DNA from 3 places in the Vibrio diabolicus genome. Region 2 is predicted to be linked to each of the others. Evidence: predicted binding sites of a transcription regulator. Region 2 holds the regulator's gene; each other region holds the start of a gene.
What was found. The regulator PurR, encoded in region 2, represses purine synthesis genes. The targets are predictions, from matches to a motif close to TNANGNAAACGTTTNCNTNA.

Region 1 (6,889 bases), 1.2 Mb from region 2:
ATCGCAATCAATCACTGAGCATTGGTTCGAATACGAATTTAGAAAACAAAAAGAGTCGCTATTGCGACTCTTTTTTACGCTTACCACATTGGTGTTTGATCCTTGCGCTTTACGCCTGGAAAGCTATCAATGCGATTACGATGCCGAGCGCCACTCGTAGATCAAGTCATACTGTTCTCGGACAGGCTCCACAATCATCGGCTGAGTTGGGTGCGTTTCGTCCTTTGCTTCCGCCGCGATATCCGCAGGCACTTCAGACTGCACTTTTTCTACCATAGCTGTATCTTTAGCTTCATTCATCGGAGCAATTGGCTCTGCTTCTTGAGTTAAAGCTGGGGCATCAACTTCACCCAAAGGATCTTCAAAAACCATTAATTGAGAAATAGAAGAAGCTTCTTTCTCAAAAGCTTGTTGAGATGCCAAAAGATGGATGTTGAGCGTCAGCTCATCACCTTGGACACGCTTAATTTCCGTACCCGCAACCGAATTAAGTTGTTTTAACGCATTCTCTAAACGGAAGAAGTCCGTGGCAGACGTTACATTAAGGACTTTCACCGCCAACGCTTTTGAAGATTTTCCAGATACTACCACTGCGCTCTTACTCGCGTAGTAGTCAGCGATGCCATCAACCATCTCAGCAATGGCATTGGCGCCTGATGCGGAACCGTTACGCGGAGAGCGCTGTGCTTCAACAATTCTCATTGGTGATTGATCGTATAACGTCCAGCGAATTTGTTCACCTTGAGCGCGCACAACTAAAACGGCATCCGCTGGGTAGCGCTGGCTCGCTTGGCCAATTGGCTCAATAAAGCCGCCCCAAAGATCAGAAACATTAACACCAGTTACATCATCAAAATCACCAACCGGGATCGTGATCGGCAAGCCTCTCGATTTCGCAGCACTGCGAAGTGCTACAACGTTTGAAGAGTCGGAATGCTCCCAAGCAATATTACGATCGTAGCTCTGCTCTTCCACCATCCAAACCAAAATATTGGCGCGATTTGGCGACCAAGATGGCAATTGTGCTTGTGTTAAAAGCGAGCTGATTTGGTCACTGTTAAACAACATTTTTAAGCTCGCTTTTCCATCAACCTGCCCATAGCTCAGTTGGGAAATGTAACGCGCACTTGAACCAAGTGCCTTTTTAATCACTGGATTGCTTAAAGAGGATTGAGAACCGGTCGCTCGAACAATCACATCCTGCATACCTTGTTGACGAGCCAGAGACTCACCGTCGTTCTGCTCACTGTCGATAACCACTTCGGCACGATAGATATCCACCTGAGTTAATGCATATACTGGTAGGGACAACCAACCTATCAGTAAGAGAGCTAAATAGCGCATAGTTTTTATAATCCTCTGAACAAGAACCCGAATAATAAGCAACTATCAAATCTTGAGCAAGGTAAGTACTGAGTAAATTGTCTGTATTATGACCAGCTTTGTTAACTCGGGTCTCAACGAGCACTCTAGCGTTGTTTTTCATCGTCACGCAAGACTCGTAAAAGAGGCCAATTTGCAAGCAACTAACTCGCAAAAACGCTATTTATGGGAAAGATTCAATCGAAAGTTTGATCCATGCAACGTTGCAAACGATTGCTGGATGATAGTATTCGCCGGATTTGTCTGCGTATCTTGAAAATAGGGAATTATTATGAAAAACGCGTTACAAGGCGCTCAAATGCTCTTTGTCGCTTTTGGTGCTTTGGTGCTTGTGCCGCTGCTAACTGGCCTTGATCCAAATGTCGCCCTCTTTGGTGCCGGTGTCGGTACTCTCCTCTTCCAATTAATGACTAAACGTTCTGTTCCCATCTTCCTTGCCTCTTCTTTTGCGTTTATTGCTCCTATTATGTTCGGTATCCAAACTTGGGGTATCGGCGCAACGATGGGCGGCTTAATGGCAGCGGGCCTGGTTTATGTGGCTCTAGGGGCGATGATCAAAGTGCGTGGTGTTGGATTTATCCATAAAATTCTCCCGCCTGTTGTCGTTGGTCCTGTGATCATGGTGATTGGTCTTGGCCTTGCTCCAACAGCAGTGAACATGGCGGTAGGGAAAACCGGTGATGGTGCTGCACAGCTTGTTAATGGTGATGCTGCGATCATCATCTCGGCGGTCTCACTGCTCACAACCATTGTACTAAGCGTGTTTGCAAAAGGCTTTTTGAAGCTCGTTCCAATTGTCGGTGGTATTCTTGCAGGTTACTCTGTTTCTCTATTCTACGGGGTGGTTGATTTCACTCCAGTAGCACAAGCGGCTTGGCTAGCTATGCCAAACTTCACCGCGCCAGAGTTCAACATAAACGCAATCTTGTTCATGATTCCTGTCGCTATCGCACCTGCGGTAGAGCACGTAGGTGACATGCTTGCTATCTCAAACGTCACAGGTAAAAACTACCTGAAAAAACCTGGCCTTCATCGCACAATCGCAGGTGACGGGGTGGCAACTATCGTAGCCTCGATGGTGGGTGCTCCACCAAACACCACTTACAGTGAAGTTACAGGAGCGGTAATGCTAACCAAAGCATTTAACCCTGTGATCATGACTTGGGCTGCGATCACTGCAATCGTACTTGCATTGGTAGGTAAGCTAGGCGCGGTTCTTCAAACGATTCCAGTACCTGTCATGGGCGGTATCATGATTCTGTTGTTCGGCTCTATCGCCACAGTAGGCCTCAACACACTGATCAAGAATAACGTTGATTTACATAAGTCTCGCAACCTAGTGATCGTTGCCGTAACACTTGTATTTGGTATTGGCGGTATGGCTTTCGGTATTGGTGAGTTCAGCCTACAAGGTGTGAGCCTATGCGGTATCGTGGCAATTATTCTTAACCTTGTGTTACCAAACGATTTAGGTGAAAACCACGTTGTAGATAACGCACAAATGGAAGAAGAGAACGCGAAATAGTGCGTCTGCGCTGCTTTACTGAGTGGCGCATTTTATTCTTCTCGTATTATAGATATAAAAAAAGGCTTGGTTTTCACCAAGCCTTTGTTTTTTCTGTTCAGTCGTAGTAATACATTAAAGAATTACTTAGTACCGAAGATCTTATCACCTGCATCACCTAGACCCGGTACGATGTAGCCTTTGTCATTTAGCTTCTCATCGATTGCCGCAGTGTATAGCTCCACATCTGGGTGTGCTTTTTCTAGCGCTTCAATACCTTCTGGTGCAGCAACAAGTACCAACACTTTGATTTGGTTACAACCTTTCTCTTTTAGAAGATCAATCGTAGCAATCATAGAACCACCCGTTGCAAGCATTGGGTCAACAACAAGCGCAATACGCTCATCGATGTTAGAAGCAAGCTTGTTGAAGTAAGGAACTGGCTCAAGTGTTTCTTCATCACGGTAAATACCAACAACACTGATACGTGCGCTTGGCATGTGCTCAAGAACACCGTCCATCATGCCTAGACCTGCACGTAGGATTGGTACTACGGTTACTTTTTTACCTTTAATTTGGTCTACTTCTACCGGACCGTTCCAACCATCAATGGTCACTTTTTCTGTTTCAAAGTCTGACGTTGCTTCGTAAGTAAGTAGGCTACCGACCTCAGTCGCTAACTCACGAAAACGTTTTGTGCTGATGTCACCTTCTCTCATTAGACCAATTTTATGTTTTACTAGAGGGTGCTTTACTTCAACAACTTTCATGTCCATCTCCGGCTATAGTTGGCAATATTTAAACAAACCTTCAGATTATACATGATTTTTACAGGGATATCAGGATAAATCACTAAAGAAAAAAACAGACGCAAACGTTTGCTATCTATGTTTAAGCACTGTTAGAATAGCGCCGTTTTCATATCCAACTTAATACCGAGGACTTCCCTGTGAGTGGTAACAACTCTTCTCTTAGCTATAAAGACGCTGGTGTAGATATTGATGCAGGCAACGCGCTTGTGGATCGTATTAAGGGTGCGGTAAAACGTACTCGTCGCCCTGAAGTTATGGGTGGTATCGGTGGTTTTGGCGCGCTATGCGAATTGCCAACCAAATACAAACAACCTGTACTGGTTTCTGGTACTGATGGCGTAGGTACTAAGCTTCGCCTAGCACTGGATATGAACAAGCACGACACTATCGGCATCGACCTTGTTGCGATGTGTGTAAATGATCTTATCGTGCAAGGCGCAGAGCCACTGTTCTTCCTAGATTATTACGCAACAGGCAAACTAGACGTTGATACCGCAGCGGATGTTGTTTCAGGTATCGCTGAAGGGTGTGTTCAAGCAGGTTGCGCCCTAATTGGTGGCGAAACTGCGGAGATGCCTGGCATGTATGAAGGCGAAGACTACGACGTTGCTGGTTTCTGTGTTGGCGTAGTCGAAAAAGAAGACGTGATCGACGGCACGAAAGTCGCTGCTGGTGATGCACTTATCGCTGTTGGCTCAAGCGGCCCACACTCAAACGGTTACTCCCTTATCCGTAAAATCCTAGAAGTATCTGGTGCAGATAAGAACGAAGAACTAGCAGGTCGCACTATCGGTGAGCACCTACTAGAACCAACTAAGATTTACATCAAATCAGCACTTAAGATGATTGAGAAACACGACATCCATGCGATTTCTCATATCACTGGTGGTGGTTTCTGGGAAAACATCCCACGTGTGCTGCCTGAAGGCACAAAAGCAGTTATCGATGGTAACAGCTGGGAATGGCCAGTGATCTTCAAGTGGCTACAAGAGAAAGGCAACGTCGACACACACGAAATGTACCGTACGTTCAACTGTGGTGTGGGTCTAATCGTTGCACTACCTAAAGACCAAGCGGAAGCCGCGGTTGCTCTTCTTCAAGAAGAAGGTGAAAACGCATGGGTGATTGGTCAAATCGCGCAAGCAGACGCGAATGAAGAGCAAGTTGAAATCCAATAATTTGCAAATCGAGCCCACAAGATAAAAAGAATGAGGACACTAGATGACTAGGTCCTCATTTTGCTATCTAGAACAATAAAAACCATTCTATTAGTAGGTAGTTTAGAAGCTACATAACTCTAACCTACAATACCAAGGCACTCTCGACATCATGAAAAACCATACCCTAAAAAACATTGTGGTCCTCATCTCGGGTAACGGAAGTAACCTGCAAGCTATCTTGGAAGCTTGCGAAAACAGCATGCCAAACGCACGAGTAGCAGCCGTGTTCTCTAACAAAGCCGATGCTTTTGGTTTAGAACGTGCAAAAAACTTTGATGTAGACGGTCACTTTGTCGACCCTAAAGCATTCGACTCGCGTGAAAGCTTTGATGCAGAGCTAATGAGTCAAATCGATGAATACCAACCAGACGTGATTATTCTGGCGGGCTACATGCGTATTCTGAGCAGCGAGTTTGTTTCTCATTACATGGGTAAGATGATCAATATCCACCCTTCTCTTCTACCAAAATATCCTGGGCTACACACACACCAGAGAGCAATTGATGCTGGCGACAAAGAACATGGTACGAGTGTGCACTTTGTAACGGAAGAGCTTGATGGTGGCCCTGTCATACTGCAAGCAAAAGTTCCGGTGTTCGAAGACGATAATGCTAGTGTACTTGCAGCACGTGTTCAGGCTCAGGAGCACCGAATCTACCCTATGGTGGCTAAGTGGCTGGTAGACGAGCGGTTGATCATGAAGGATGGTAAAGCCTATTTAGATGGCGCAGAACTTGGCGCACACGGTTACGCCTCCGATGAGTAGTCCTGAAACCAAACTCCAAACACAAAAGAGCAGCCTGAGAGCTGCCTTTTGTTGTTTTGAAACTTATAAACTTGATTCAAGAAAGCCGCAGTGCGACTAGAAACCTAAAACCCAACATTCTAAAAAATCCCATAACCACTTGAGTAACACAACACTCGGAAAGTAAATTCTGAATCTGGTTCGTTCCTCACCGTTCAGAATGACGTGGTGTTTTATGAGAAATTTCTATCCATTTACGTCTTTCCGGCAAGCCTTAGCAAGACTAGGAAGCTAGAAAGTATGAGAGTTCACCAGTATCCGCATTCGGTTGAAAACGTATAAAAATAAAGCTCGCGATTAAGCGAGCTTTACGAGTTGTTCCGAATTAACCGCTATTCTAACGGCTCAGTTGGCGCCTGATTGCCCGGTTTCGCCGCTGCAAACGGCACATTCACCAGTTCAGAGGCATTGTTTTTCACTAGTTCACCTAGGTGAAACAAGCCGTACTCGCCAGGTTTCATCCGCTGCCAAGCTTCGTTACCCGTTAAAGGTTGAGTCGCGATCACAGAAACAATGTCATGTGGCGTTGTTTCTTCTTGGAAGTTAATTTCCACATCTTCATCAAGCAAAGCGGCTTTACCAAACGGTGCGCGTCTCGTGATCCAATACAAGTGATTGGTGCAATACGTCATTACATACTCACCATCACTCAGAAGCATGTTAAATACACCCTTCTCTCTTAGCTCATCACAACATTTAGCAACATATAAGAATACCGATTCCATGTCCTTTGGCGGCTCAGGATATCGATCTTCCATTTGCTTCAGTAACCAACAAAAGGCCAGTTCGCTATCTGTCTCGCCGACAGGTCGGTGTCGACCCGTATGTAAGTCTTGATAACCTGAGAGCTGACCGTTGTGCGCAAACGTCCAATACCTCCCCCACAGCTCACGTGTAAAAGGGTGAGTATTTTCTAAATTAACGCCGCCACGATTCGCCTGTCGGATATGGCTAACGACAGCGCGACTTTTGATAGGATAATTTTGCACTAACTCTGCAATTTGCGACTCACAACTTGGCTTGGGATCTTTGAAAGTTCGAAAACCTTTCCCTTCGTAGAAGGTAATTCCCCATCCGTCACGATGTGGGCCAGTTCGACCTCCACGCTGCATGAGCCCGGTAAAACTGAAACAAATATCCGTCGGAACATTAGCGCTCATACCGA
Region 2 (6,889 bases):
CAACCAAGCTTCTTATGCCATTAGAGCGAGAGCATAAAGCCTTTTTGCCAGTTTCTGGCACCATCGACTACGTGATGGTTTTAGGGAATGGTCATGTTATCGATGACGAAATTCCACCCACCTCGCAGTTAAGCCGTGCAGCATTAATGCGCTTAACTGAAGGCATTCGTATTTTAAGAATGTATCCAGGTGCTAAATTAATTTTGTCTGGCTATGCTGGCGGTTCTGAAATTAGCCATGCGAGAATGATGGCGAACGTTGCCCTTGCGTTGGGAGTCGCGAAATCCGATATCATTTTATTAGAAGATGCGAAAGATACGTGGGAAGAGGCGCGTCAAGCGGCTGCATTCGTTCAACAAAAGGAGATTGTGTTAGTCACTTCTGCGAGCCACATGAGCCGTGCATTGTATGAGTTCAACGCAGCAGGCATTAAACCAATCCCAGCCCCGACCAACTTCTTAGCTATTAGCGAAATCAGTCAACCTTGGGATAAATACTCACCTAAAGCGCGTTACTTAGAACAAACGGAGCTTTATTGGCATGAGTACTTGGGCAGCATTTGGCAAAGATTGCGTGATACTGTCGGCCAAACACCAATGGTTGAAGCAAAGTAGTACTATCTTGAAACCACAAAAAAGGAGAGCCGAAGCTCTCCTTTTCTTTTTAAGACTTAGGTTTGTTCAGTTTAATCACCAGCAAACATATAGCCTTCGCCGTGCACCGTCACAAAAATTTGCGGGTTCTTTGGATCAAACTCCATTTTTGCGCGCATACGTCGAATAAGAACATCAATAGTACGATCATTGGGAGCATCAACTCGGTGGCTGATCATATTCAAAATACGCTCGCGACTTAACACCTGGTTAGGGTAAGACGATAACGCCACCAAAAGTTCGTATTCTGCTTTGGTCAATTTTACGGGTTCGCCGTTACGGCTCAGCGCACGACGTTGAATGTCGAATGTCCACTCTCCAAAACGTACAATATGTTCTTCACTGGTTTCGTTCGCTTTCGCGCTACCGCTACGCGCTGCTGAAATACGCCACAGCAAGTTTTTAACGCGAACCAACAACTCCCTCAGTTCAAAAGGTTTTGTCACATAATCGTCAGCGCCCATTTCTAGGCCTACGATTTTATCAATGCTATCCGTGCGTCCTGTTACTAATATGATACCAATATCCGATTGGCTACGTAATTCACGAGTAAGCATCAGGCCGTCTTCACCCGGCAGGTTGATATCCAGCATGATCAGGTCTACATCGCCCGCTTGCAGGACCTCACGCATTTCTGCGCCACTCTCTGCTTCGCTGACTTGGTAACCCTCATTTTGGAAATATCCCGCAAGCTTACTACGAGTTACAACATCATCTTCTACGACTAATACGTGATAGCTCATTTACACCACTTTTCTGTCTTCTTATTATCCAAGACGTATTCTATTCATAACTAGTAACATTTCTAGTCATAGATACATTAAAAAGCAAGATTTAGCGTTTTTATTGATTCAAAACAAGCTTACCCATCGCTATTAATAAACGTTAATTTTTGACCATAAAACATAATAATTATAGTTACTGCTATTCATTTTAATTGATTACACTTAGGGGATATCCCTAATTGACTTTGTGATGCACAACTTGAAGCATCATTCAGGAGCCCAAAATGCAAGAAGTGAAAGCTTTTAATGAAAAACGCGCTGAAATTTACTGGTGGTTTTCGAGCTTGTTCGCAAAAGAACTAACAGAGAAAGAGCTGGAAGCCTACCACAGTGTTGAAATTCGCAGTTTTCTAGCAGGTTTAGGTGAAAATGAGTCGCTGAAACCAGCTGTTGATAGCCTCGTTGATGCGCTAAACCGATTGCAAGATCGTGAAGACGCTCAATTGGAGCTTGCTGCTGACTTTTGTGAACTGTTTTTGAAGACAGAAAAATACGGCGCTCTTCCTTACGCATCTATGTACATCGGTGAATCAGGTTTGCTGAATGACAAGCCAGCCGAGGAAATGGAAAAGTTGATGGCAGAATTTGGCGTTCAAGTAGATGAAAATCTAAAAGAGCCTGCGGACCACTTAGCCGTTGAACTCGACTTTCTCGGCAACATGATTATCCGCTCAAACGAACTTGAGCAAGAAAAACACATGGAAGAAGCCTTCGTTAAACAAAACGACTTTATCCAGCAACAGTTGATGTCTTGGTTACCTCAGTTTGCAGACAAATGTAAACAATTCGACGAATTTGGGTTCTACTCGAACGTCGCGAAACTATTAGTTGCATTTTGTAAACTAGACAGCGCTTACCTTCTTGGGGAATAATTGCCGCCTATTTTTTTAAGGAGCCCGCCTATCGGGCTTCCTGTATACCTGAAATAACTGAATGTAAGTAAGTTGGGTATATTATTCGTTTGCCTTAACTTAGCTCAAAGACGCTTGGTTATTTAGCAGTCAAAATGTGACTTCAAATACACAAATCTCTTGCTGAAAACATTGCTAGTCAGTCCACATAGGGCTAAAATGTGAGCGCAAACGATTAAATATGATTTATATGTAAACCGCTGAAATATAGCGGTTTTTGTGTTTTTTAACAGGTTGATGGCAATTTCTCATCAGATAGAAAAAAGATAAAATTCATCGACCGATGCTGCTACGTACCCTTTTGTCGTGCTTGGACCAACCGCTGCCGAAACACTTAGCGCCAACCTTAGATTGCTGGGTGTAAAACCATTAGAGCATCAGGTACATCCAACACGACATATTTCAGTAGCTCGATACAGGACACCATTTATGGCCACTATAAAAGACGTTGCTCGCTTAGCCGGCGTTTCCACTACGACAGTTTCGCACGTTATCAATAAAACGCGTTTCGTTGCAGAAGCAACGCAAGAAAAAGTAATGAAAGCCGTGGACGAGTTGAATTACGCGCCAAGTGCGGTTGCACGCAGCCTAAAGTGCAACTCAACTCGTACTATTGGCATGTTAGTAACGCAGTCAACCAACCTATTCTTCTCAGAAGTGATTGACGGGGTTGAGAGCTACTGTTACCGCCAAGGCTACACTCTGATTCTGTGTAATACGGGTGGGATTTACGAAAAACAACGCGATTACATCCGTATGCTGGCTGAAAAACGTGTTGATGGCATCCTAGTGATGTGTTCTGACTTAACCGAAGAGCTTAAAGAGATGCTTGACCGTCATGCCGACATTCCTAAAGTGGTCATGGATTGGGGTCCAGAAAGCTCACAAGCGGACAAGATCATGGATAACTCAGAAGAAGGTGGCTACATCGCAACCAAACATCTGATCGACAATGGCCATACTGATATTGCTTGTCTAAGCGGTCATTTTGAAAAACTTGCTTGCCAAGAGCGCATTGCAGGTTTCCGTCGCGCGATGAGCGAAGCAAACCTAGCTGTAAATGAAGATTGGATCCTTGAAGGTAACTTTGAATGTGATACGGCCGTCTTAGTCGCAGATAAAATTACAGCAATGGACAAACGTCCGACAGCGGTATTCTGTTTTAACGACACAATGGCTTTGGGCTTAATGAGCCGCCTACAACAAAACGGTATCAAAGTTCCTGATGATATTTCAGTGATCGGCTACGACAACATCGAGCTTGCGGAATACTTCTCTCCACCGTTAACCACTATCCACCAACCTAAACGTCGTGTGGGTAAAAATGCGTTCGAGATCCTACTTGAGCGAATCAAAGATAAAGAACACGAAAAGCGAATTTTCGAAATGCAACCTGAGCTTGTAATTCGAAACACCGTGAAGAAAATGAACTAAAATTCGCCAAATATAACGATGTCAAATAAGCGCTCTAAAAGGGCGCTTATTTTTTGTATCTAAATAACTTTTCCCTGACTTAGGTTTGTTAGACAAAAAATCTCGAATCTCTAAGTCTCTGTTTTATATGTAGGTAAATCACACTCGCTCACAACCTCGAGATCATCCCGCCTTATTCTCAAATATGCACAAATATGCGCTTGTCGACACTTTTTATTGAACCAAAATCACACTTTTACGGGTAAAACGTGATGTTAATTCAATATACGAAGTATGCTCATTCTGTCACGCACAGGGCAAACCATTCGAAAGGGTGGGACGCAAAGCCTCCGGCCTGAACCATAGTACTATATGGAAGGTAGCGGGGTTACCGATGGCAAGTGTGCAAGCGATGACTTTACCCTGTAATGACATTGCTTTTGCGCATGTTTGCTACTCTCTCGGACCTGACTTTTGGTGGCGTAATATTAATTACACCGAGATAACAAAACATGGATAAACCGATACTCAAAGACTCTATGAAGCTATTTGAGGCACTTGGTAATATCAAGTCGCGCTCAATGTTTGGTGGCTTCGGACTATTCGCTGATGAAACAATGTTTGCACTAGTTGTAAATAATCAGCTTCATATAAGAGCAGACCAACAAACTTCATCTGACTTCGAGAAACAAGGGCTAAAGCCTTACGTTTATAAAAAACGTGGCTTCCCAGTCGTTACTAAGTACTACGCAATTTCCAACGATTTATGGGAGTCTAGCGAACGCTTAATCGAAGTAGCTAACCAATCGTTGAAAAAGGCAAAGCTTGAAAAAGAACAGCAAGCAACTACAAAGCCTAATCGCTTAAAAGATTTGCCTAACTTACGACTGGCAACTGAACGCATGCTGAAAAAAGCAGGCATTGAGTCAGTAGAAAAACTGGAAGAGGAAGGTGCACTTAACGCTTATAAAGCGATAAGAGATACGCACTCTGCAACCGTCAACATTGAGCTGTTATGGGCACTAGAAGGTGCTATTAACGGTACTCATTGGAGCGTTGTACCTCAAGCTCGCCGAGATGAGTTGATGAATGGCCTCCAATAAAAGTCGGCCTTAAAAACTATCTTGTAAAACCGCAGTCTAATCTGCGGTTTTTTTGTGAAATTTTTTCGACTTTCATTCTGTCTTATTACATATATCCCAAATTGGAATCATAAATATGAATAAGAAACTGATATTAGGCCTAATCCTGGTCGCGATCATTATCTTTTTAGGCGTTAACTTTAGTCAGTATTTAACGTTGGAAAATGCAAAAGCACAACAAGAAGCGCTGACCACATACATCGATCAGAACTTTGTTTTTTCGGCAGCTATTTACTTTTTTGCCTACATTGCAATTACCGCTTTTTCTATTCCTGGGGCAGCTGTGGTTACATTACTTGGTGCGGCTCTATTTGGTTTTTGGACGAGCTTATTACTGGTTTCTTTCGCCAGTACTATGGGTGCAACACTAGCATTTTTAAGCAGCCGATATTTGCTGCGTGACTGGGTACAAAACAAGTTTGGCAATAAGTTAATCGCAATTAATCAAGGCGTCGAAAAAGACGGTGCATTTTATCTATTTTCCTTGCGTCTCATTCCGGTATTCCCTTTCTTTCTTATCAACTTGTTGATGGGCTTAACGCCAATGTCTGTAGGTCGATTTTACCTTACTAGCCAAGTAGGTATGTTGCCAGGCACTGCAGTTTACTTAAACGCCGGTACTCAGTTAGCAACAATTGAAAGCCTGTCAGGCATTATTTCACCTGCGGTATTGGCCTCTTTTGCGTTACTGGGGCTGTTTCCAATCATCACTAAATGGGTTATGAATAAAGTAAGGCCAACACCGAGTCAGCAAAACTCATAATTAGTAAGTGGACGTGTTTAATGAAAATATTCATTGCTAAAAACCCAGCAGAAGCGCATATCGTGTGCGAATTATTGAAAACCGAGCAAGTCTACTGTGAAGTCCGCGGAGAAGGTATTTTCGGTTTAAAAGGAGAGCTGCCGTTTAGTGATGATACCGATCCTTATGTCTGGCTTTTTGACGCCAAACAACAAGTAAAAGCAGAAGGAATAGTACAAGCCTACCGCAAACAATCCGATGGAAATGAGTATCAAGATTGGCAGTGCCCGAAGTGCCATGAGGTAAACGAGGGGCAGTTTGGTGCTTGTTGGCAATGTGGACATCAAATAGGGGAGCCTTAATAACTCCCCTACTCCTACTCAATCGATTTATTCAGCGCTAAGCAGAAACCATTTGCTGCTTAATAAATTCGATGGAATGTTGATTGAAATCTTCAGGGCGCTCAACATTACAAACATGACCACAGTTGGGGATCTCTCGTAAAACACTAAGCTTATGCGCCGCAACCATTTCTTTAACAGGCTTAATAAACATGTAATCTCTGTCGCCCATTAAATAGAGTGTGGGAATGGGTAACTCTCGATCTTTAAAATACTTCATTAAAGGATTTACATCAGCAGCAAGAATAAACCAACGTTTAAATTCTTTTTGGCAAAGCTTCTTGGCCTCACGAATAAAAAGATGGCGAGACTCTCGCTGGCTTCTCTGTGGCATAACAATGTACGCAAAAAGTTTGTAGAGCCACATGTACGGCAGAATGTGCTTACAAAAATTACCTAATTTAACCAATATTTGAGAACGAGTATTGAGCCTTGTGACAGCGCCACCGAGCACCATTGAACGCACGCGCTCTGCTGATAATTCAGCAAGGTTTCGAACAATAATGGTACCAAGCGACATACCGACAAAATGAGCGGATTGGATCTTTAAATGGTCCAATACTTTCAAAATATCTTGGGTGACTTCCGTAAAGGTATAACGGCTGGCAATGAGCTCTTTAAGTAACTGATTTGACTTTCCATGACCTCTTAAATCGATCAGCAATAAGTTAAAGTGTTGCTTGTAAGCTTTGATTTGCTTGAACCAGATAGAAGAGCTACCGCCAGCACCATGCACAAATACAACCCACTCATGACTAGTAGGGTGCAAATAGGTTTTATGAAAAAGTAGCGGCTGGGTCATATTCAAGTATCAAAAAGGTCGTGCTATTGAGTAAAAAGCC
Region 3 (6,889 bases), 1.2 Mb from region 2:
TTTGCAGGGTCATTTCCTTACCTTTATTCCTTACTTAGATATAGAGAGAAAACAGGGCCATCTGATTACGGATGACCCTATCACTATCTATCTATATAGAAAAGGAGATTCCGTGCTTACCATTCGCGTGGTTTCAGGTATCGATCGTAAAGTTCGGCTTCAGGCGTTCCTGCTTCTGGTTCGTAGCGGTACTCCCATCGCGCTAACGGCGGCATCGACATCAGAATCGACTCGGTACGCCCACCACTTTGTAAACCGAATAAAGTGCCACGGTCGTACACTAAGTTGAACTCAACATAACGACCACGACGGTAAAGTTGGAATTCACGTTCGCGCTCGCCATATTCGATGTCTTTACGACGAGACACGATCGGCAAATAAGCTTGGCAATAGCCTTCACCCACCGCTTTGATGTAATCAAAACACTTATCAAACTCCCAGTGATTCAAATCATCAAAGAACAAACCACCAACACCACGAGTTTCATTTCGGTGTGGCAAGAAGAAGTACTTATCACACCACGCTTTGTGTTCAGCATATACTTCTTCACCAAATGGGGCACAGATTGCCTTAGCTGTATCGTGCCATGACTGACAATCTTCTTCGAAAGGATAGAAAGGAGTCAGGTCGAAACCACCACCAAACCACCAAATTGGTTCTTCGCCCTCTTTCTCGGCGATAAAGAAACGCACATTCGCATGAGAAGTTGGGACGTAAGGGTTTTTGGGATGGATAACCAAAGAGACCCCCATCGCTTCAAAACGGCGACCCGCTAGCTCCGGACGATGTGCCGTCGCAGATGCTGGCATTTCTTTCCCTTCTACATGCGAGAAGTTCACCCCACCTTGCTCGAAAACAAGGCCATCACGCATAACACGTGAGCGCCCACCGCCACCAAGACGTTCGCCCGGTTCACGATGCCATGCATCCTCGACAAAGACGGCCTCTCCATCTTCTTGTTCTAACTGCTGACAAATGGAGTCCTGAAGTGACATCAGGAACTGCTTTACGGCGTGCTTATCGATTGCTGACATACGTTATTACCTATTACGTGATACCGGTTGATGACTGGCAAGCAGGGTTAGCCCTGTCTTAATATTTGTGAAGTCTTGGCGTCACGAATCTCGCTGGGTTTATCACGACCGCTGGTTTCACCACGAAGAATGGCCACCAGCTTGTCACCCAATTGCTCTTCGACTTCTTCCGTGGTCATACACGGTGGCAAGCCGGAAAGATTCGCGCTGGTAGAGGTTAACGGCTTTCCGAATGCATTACACATCTTTTGAACCAAAGGATGATCAGTCACACGAACTGCAATTGAATCAAACTGCCCTGAAACCCAGTTGGAGACTTTATCGCTCGCAGGCATGATCCAAGTGTATGGACCTGGCCAAGTTGCATGAACGGTCGCTAATTGTTCTCGAGTCAGTTGAGATTCATCAATATACGGCAAGAGCTGCTCATAACTTGCAGCGATCAGAATCAGCCCTTTTTCCACCGGGCGCTGCTTGAGCTCCAGCAGTTTTTGAATTGCTTCTGGGTTATCTGGATCGCATCCGACACCAAAAACCCCTTCTGTTGGGTAGGCAATCACTTCGCCTTGTTGTAGTGCGTTGAGCACTTGTTCAAAGTTATCCACCGATTACTTCCTGATTGTCTGACTGTATTATTTTCACTAAGTGTACAAATATTCATTCTCAGACACTAAAGCAATTTTTTTATAAAATGTATCAATAGCGTCAACAACAAGACGCAAACGTTTGCTTGAGATAAAAATCCCCGTATAATGCGCACAAATTTATCAGCTCACCTAATTTTGCAGCTTGAAGGAGTTTGAGATGAAAGTCGGTATCATCATGGGTTCTAAATCCGATTGGCCAACCATGAAACTAGCAGCGGACATGCTAGACCAATTTGGCGTACCTTACGAAACAAAAGTCGTGTCAGCACACCGAACTCCTCAATTACTGGCGGACTACGCCAGTGGCGCAAAAGAACGCGGCATCAAAGTTATCATCGCAGGCGCAGGTGGTGCAGCCCACCTACCAGGTATGGCTGCTGCGTTTACTAGTTTGCCAGTGCTTGGTGTTCCCGTTCAGTCTCGTGCACTGAAAGGTATGGATTCACTGCTCTCTATTGTACAGATGCCAAAGGGAATTGCGGTTGGTACATTAGCGATTGGCGAAGCGGGCGCAGCAAACGCCGGTATCCTAGCAGCGCAAATCCTAGGCACTCATGATGAAAACATCATGGCGAAGGTAGAAGCGTTCCGCAATGAACAGACGGAAACCGTACTGGCTAACCCAAATCCAGCTGAGGATTAATCAGATGCATGTACTGATTCTCGGATCAGGTCAGTTGGCTCGCATGATGTCTCTGGCTGGTGCACCACTGAACATCCAAATCTCGGCTTACGATGTCGGCAGCGGTAACGTTGTCCATCCTCTTACCCAACAGGTACTTGGCCATGGTTTGGAAAATGCGATTACGCAAGTTGATGTGATTACTGCCGAGTTCGAGCATATTCCACATGACGTGCTCAAGGTTTGCGAAGCGAGCGGCAAGTTCCTACCAAGTACGCAAGCCATCAAAGCAGGTGGTGATCGCCGTATTGAAAAAGCACTGCTTGATGATGCTGGCGTGCGCAACGCGAAATACTACGTGATTGAAACTCGTGAAGACTTTGAGCGCGCAATTGAACACGTTGGTATGCCAATGGTTCTGAAAAGTGCATTGGGAGGTTACGATGGTAAAGGTCAATGGCGCTTAAAAGAAGCTTCTCAAGTCGACGACATTTGGACTGAGATGGCAGAGTGCATCGCGGCAACACCAACTCAAGCGATTGTTGCTGAAGAGTTTGTTCCTTTTAACCGCGAAGTATCACTAGTTGGTGCTCGAAGCAAAGATGGCTGCGTTGAAGTTTACCCTCTAGCAGAAAACGTTCACATCAATGGCGTACTGAGCTTATCCACCGCAATTGATGCGCCAGAACTGCAAGCCCAAGCCAAGCAGATGCTCACGGCCGTCGCAGATAGCCTAGATTACGTTGGTGTATTGGCGCTCGAATTCTTTGATGTCGATGGCACGCTGCTAGTGAATGAGATTGCCCCACGAGTGCACAACTCTGGTCACTGGACACAGCAAGGTGCAGAAACCTGTCAGTTCGAGAACCACCTGCGCGCCGTATGCGGCTTGCCGTTAGGCAGCACCAAACTGATTCGCGAAACCTCGATGGTGAATATTCTTGGTGAAGATACGTTGCCAGAAGCGCTTCTCGCCATGGATGGTTGTCACATCCATTGGTACGGCAAAGAGAAGCGTGAAGGGCGAAAAATGGGTCACATCAACGTATGTGGTGACTACCCAGGAGAATTGCACCGTAGGTTGTGCGCTCTCTCGGATGCCTTAGATCCAATGGCATTCCCAGCCGTGCACGAGTTTGCGAAACAAGCGTAACGCTAAAATCTAGCCCCAAAAACCACAAAGGGTCGCACGATGCGACCCTTTTTAATTCCTTTGATGTATTTACCCTTGCTGAGTGTGCTGGCACTTACGGTTGGCACATTGCAATTTCACACCACTGGCGAGTTTCTTCTCCACCAACAGAGTAAAACCACATTCTTCGCACCTCCCCTTTACCGGAGGGAGATTCACGGCAAATTTGCATTTAGGGTAGTTATCACATGCGTAGAAAGTTTTACCAAAACGCGTCTTACGTTCAACTAAATGACCTTTACCACATTCAGGACACGCGTGTTGTTCTTGCGGCTGCTTTTCTGGCTCAGGTTGATTAATTGACTCAATATGATGACAAGCCGGATAGTTACTGCAACCAACAAACATGCCATAACGCCCTTGGCGTAATACCAACTCGTTACCACAATCTGGACAAGGAACGCCAAGCTCTTTGACGATGTGGCCATCATTATTGTGCAGAGCTTTGATGTAATCACAGCTTGGGTAGTGGCCACAGCCAAGAAATGGACCGTGTTTGCCATGTTTGAGGATCAACTCACTGCCACATTTAGGACATGGCTCGTGTTCCAATGCGTGTTCATGGGCAGAGAAAAGGGTGTTGTCGATTTTACTACTCATACTTACCGTTTCGTGAAAAACACACCAAAAGACAAGCTCGCGTTCTTGCTAGCTAAACTCGAACTTGCCTAGATTGGGTTAGTGAAGAATCCCTTGTTCCTTGGTGTACAACAGCTCTTCCATTAGCGTATAAGCGTTTTCATTGCCAGGCACATTAAACAGCACCATCAAAATGATCCATTTGAGGTCTTCAAGCTCAAACTCACTCGTTTCTAGACCCATCACTCGGTCAATCACCATTTCGCGAGTTTCTGTGGTTAACACATTGATTTGCTCGAGAAACAATAAAAACCCTCGGCATTCCAAATCTAAACGCTGCATCTCTTTCGCTGTGTAGATACGAGTTGATGACGAAGCCATGCAAGTCGAGATTGCAGAAGAGGTGTCACTTTGCTGCAATGCGGCAAGCTCTTCTAACCAGACAAGGGCTTTGTAGATATCTTTTTGTTGGAAGCCTGCACGGAGCAGCTCTTCTTCCAACTCGTCTTGTTCGACCTGTAACTCTGCATCGCTATGGATGTAGGTTTCGAATAGATACATCAGTATATCCATCATCATAGCTAGCCCCTCCCCTTTCGAATATAGCCACCTGAAACCGCAACGACATGCCCAGAGAGTTCTAACTCTAAGAGCTGCATCATGACTTCCTGGACAGGTATATTGGTCCTGTTTGCAAGAATATCAACCGGTGTAGCTTCACTTCCTACGTTAGCTAACAGCTGAGGAAATGGCAATTCTTCTTCATCATTTAACGTAGAAAATAAATCGGTACTCTGATTAATAGACCAACCAAGCAAAGACTGTATTTCATCTAAGACATCTTTCGTCTTTTCTACGAGGCAAGCACCATGACGTATCAACTGGTTGCCACCGCTGGCATTAGGGGCATTTATCGAAGCTGGCAGCGCAAACACTTCTCGACCTTGCTCAAGCGCGTAACGAGCAGTAATTAACGAGCCACTCCTTTCCGCCGCTTCCACAACTAACACACCTAGCGATAATCCGCTAATAATGCGGTTTCGACGCGGGAAGTTTTCCGGGCGCGGCTTGGCGTTGGGACGAAACTCAGACACCAAAGCCCCATGTTCAATAACACGTTGCGCTAAACCACGATGACGTGCCGGATAAATATTTTCTAAGCCAGATCCCAGCACCGCAATCGTCTTACCTTTTGCTTGCAACGCACCATCATGCGCATGGCCATCAATGCCTAAAGCGAGACCACTGGTGACAATAAAATCGTGCTGAACAAATTCGGCGGCAAAGTGGCGTGCATGCTGTAAGCCATCAATACTCGCATTTCGGCTGCCAACCATTGCTATTTGTGGCTGCGAAAGACAAGTAGAACTTCCTTGCACAAAAAGCAGAGGTGGCGGCGCAACGATTTGTTTGAGTTGAGGTGGATAAAGCGGGTCAGTCAGTGTCAGGATATGATGATTTGTAGAAGCCTCAAGCCAACTTAAACAGGCTTCAACTTCTTTATCTGTTGAAGCCCAAGCTTGAATTTGCTTAGTTGTTAACCCAAGTTGTTGTAGCTGTTCGGGAGAGAAGTTTACGATGTTACGCGGCGTGTCTCTTGCCAGTAGCTTATTCATTTTGACCCCGCCAATGCCTGGTAAACAACTCAGTTTTAACCAGGCAGCGAGATCATCGTTATTTCTTCGATTCATCGATGGTTAATTCGTTCGCCAACGGTGACACCACCGAAACATCTTGGTTAATGGGTTTCGTACTGTTAGTGATAAGTGCCAAGCTAAAGTACTGATACGGACGAATCACAAGCAATTCGCCAACTTTACTCTGTGGCAGAGTGATTTTCTTATCAAGCACGCCAAACTCTTTCTTGAACTCATCGCCGTCTTTGTAAACTGGGTGCGCGTCTTCTTTTAAATCAAACACACTGCCTTGCTTCAGATTGTCTGACGTGCCTTTATCAATCACCACGACTTGGTTAGTTGAACTAAAGCGAATACCTTCGATATTACCTAGCAACTTTGCCGAACTGCCTTGTGGCGACGGCAGCGGGTAGAACGTAGTCGTGAAGTCAGTATTCTCAACCGATTGATTTGGCAACGCGATATCGTTACGTAGAATTTCTTGCATCTGCGATGTAAGCTTCAAACCTGAATAATCACTCGAAGCTTCAACGAGCTCGCCTTTGGCAATCAAACGCAGCGCGGTAATCTCTTCGGACACATCGTCACGCGAAAAGGTAGCTACTGGTCGGTAAATAGCCCAACCTGTCGCGGTCTGATTACCATTGATATACAGCACATCTTCTGCAGTCAGATACTTACTGCCTTTGCTGCTACCCATCACTTTTGCTGCACTGTTCAACGCATCTTGATCCAGCAACCGATCCGATTTGAGGTAAGGCATCACCAAACCTTCCGCGACCGTTGGTACCGCTTTCTTTTCCGTGATACGTGCTTTCGGGCTCAGCTTCTTAACCGGTTTTAGGCTCAATACGGGCTGACCGTTAATCCACACCAAAGACAGCTTGTCACCGGGATAAATTAAATGAGGGTTGTCGATTTCCGGGTTTACTTGCCATAAACGAGGCCACAACCACGGGCTATCCAAGTACATGGCCGAAATATCCCATAGCGTATCGCCCTTCACGACTACATATGTTTGTGGCGCATCATCTTTAACAGTCAGTGGGTTTGCATCCACATTTGCTACAGCGTTGAAAGAGAAAAGTAACGGCAACGTAACACTGGCAACGTTGCGGAAAATTCGATTCATGACCCTCGTCCTTGGTCTATTAAGCAGGAACCAGAATGGAAATTGG

Region 1: a site for PurR is predicted at 3,754-3,773, ahead of purM (phosphoribosylformylglycinamidine cyclo-ligase). Genes of this name have one in related genera too.
Region 3: a site for PurR is predicted at 1,749-1,768, ahead of purE (5-(carboxyamino)imidazole ribonucleotide mutase). Genes of this name have one in related genera too.

What each region holds. Positions count from the first base shown of each region.
Region 1 covers NZ_CP042451.1:910,516-917,404, reverse strand. The annotation lists gene FR741_RS04345 (DUF2066 domain-containing protein) at 136-1,344, opposite strand; gene FR741_RS04340 (uracil-xanthine permease family protein) at 1,655-2,908, shown strand; gene upp (uracil phosphoribosyltransferase) at 3,031-3,657, opposite strand; gene purM (phosphoribosylformylglycinamidine cyclo-ligase) at 3,837-4,877, shown strand; gene purN (phosphoribosylglycinamide formyltransferase) at 5,029-5,685, shown strand; gene FR741_RS04320 (class II glutamine amidotransferase) at 6,057-6,889, opposite strand, start outside.
Region 2 covers NZ_CP042451.1:2,137,642-2,144,530, forward strand. The annotation lists gene elyC (envelope biogenesis factor ElyC) at 1-614, shown strand, start outside; gene torR (two-component system response regulator TorR) at 686-1,396, opposite strand; gene torD (molecular chaperone TorD) at 1,663-2,310, shown strand; gene purR (HTH-type transcriptional repressor PurR) at 2,779-3,783, shown strand; cyclic di-GMP riboswitch class I at 4,069-4,158, shown strand; gene FR741_RS10190 (TfoX/Sxy family DNA transformation protein) at 4,275-4,865, shown strand; gene FR741_RS10195 (TVP38/TMEM64 family protein) at 4,981-5,667, shown strand; gene FR741_RS10200 (hypothetical protein) at 5,688-6,008, shown strand; gene FR741_RS10205 (alpha/beta fold hydrolase) at 6,046-6,849, opposite strand.
Region 3 covers NZ_CP042451.1:48,880-55,768, reverse strand. The annotation lists gene aroE (shikimate dehydrogenase) at 1-13, opposite strand, end outside; gene hemF (oxygen-dependent coproporphyrinogen oxidase) at 117-1,034, opposite strand; gene FR741_RS00280 (L-threonylcarbamoyladenylate synthase) at 1,082-1,639, opposite strand; gene purE (5-(carboxyamino)imidazole ribonucleotide mutase) at 1,839-2,324, shown strand; gene FR741_RS00270 (5-(carboxyamino)imidazole ribonucleotide synthase) at 2,329-3,456, shown strand; gene FR741_RS00265 (DNA topoisomerase family protein) at 3,526-4,095, opposite strand; gene FR741_RS00260 (DUF494 family protein) at 4,174-4,653, opposite strand; gene dprA (DNA-processing protein DprA) at 4,656-5,765, opposite strand; gene FR741_RS00250 (LysM peptidoglycan-binding domain-containing protein) at 5,749-6,843, opposite strand.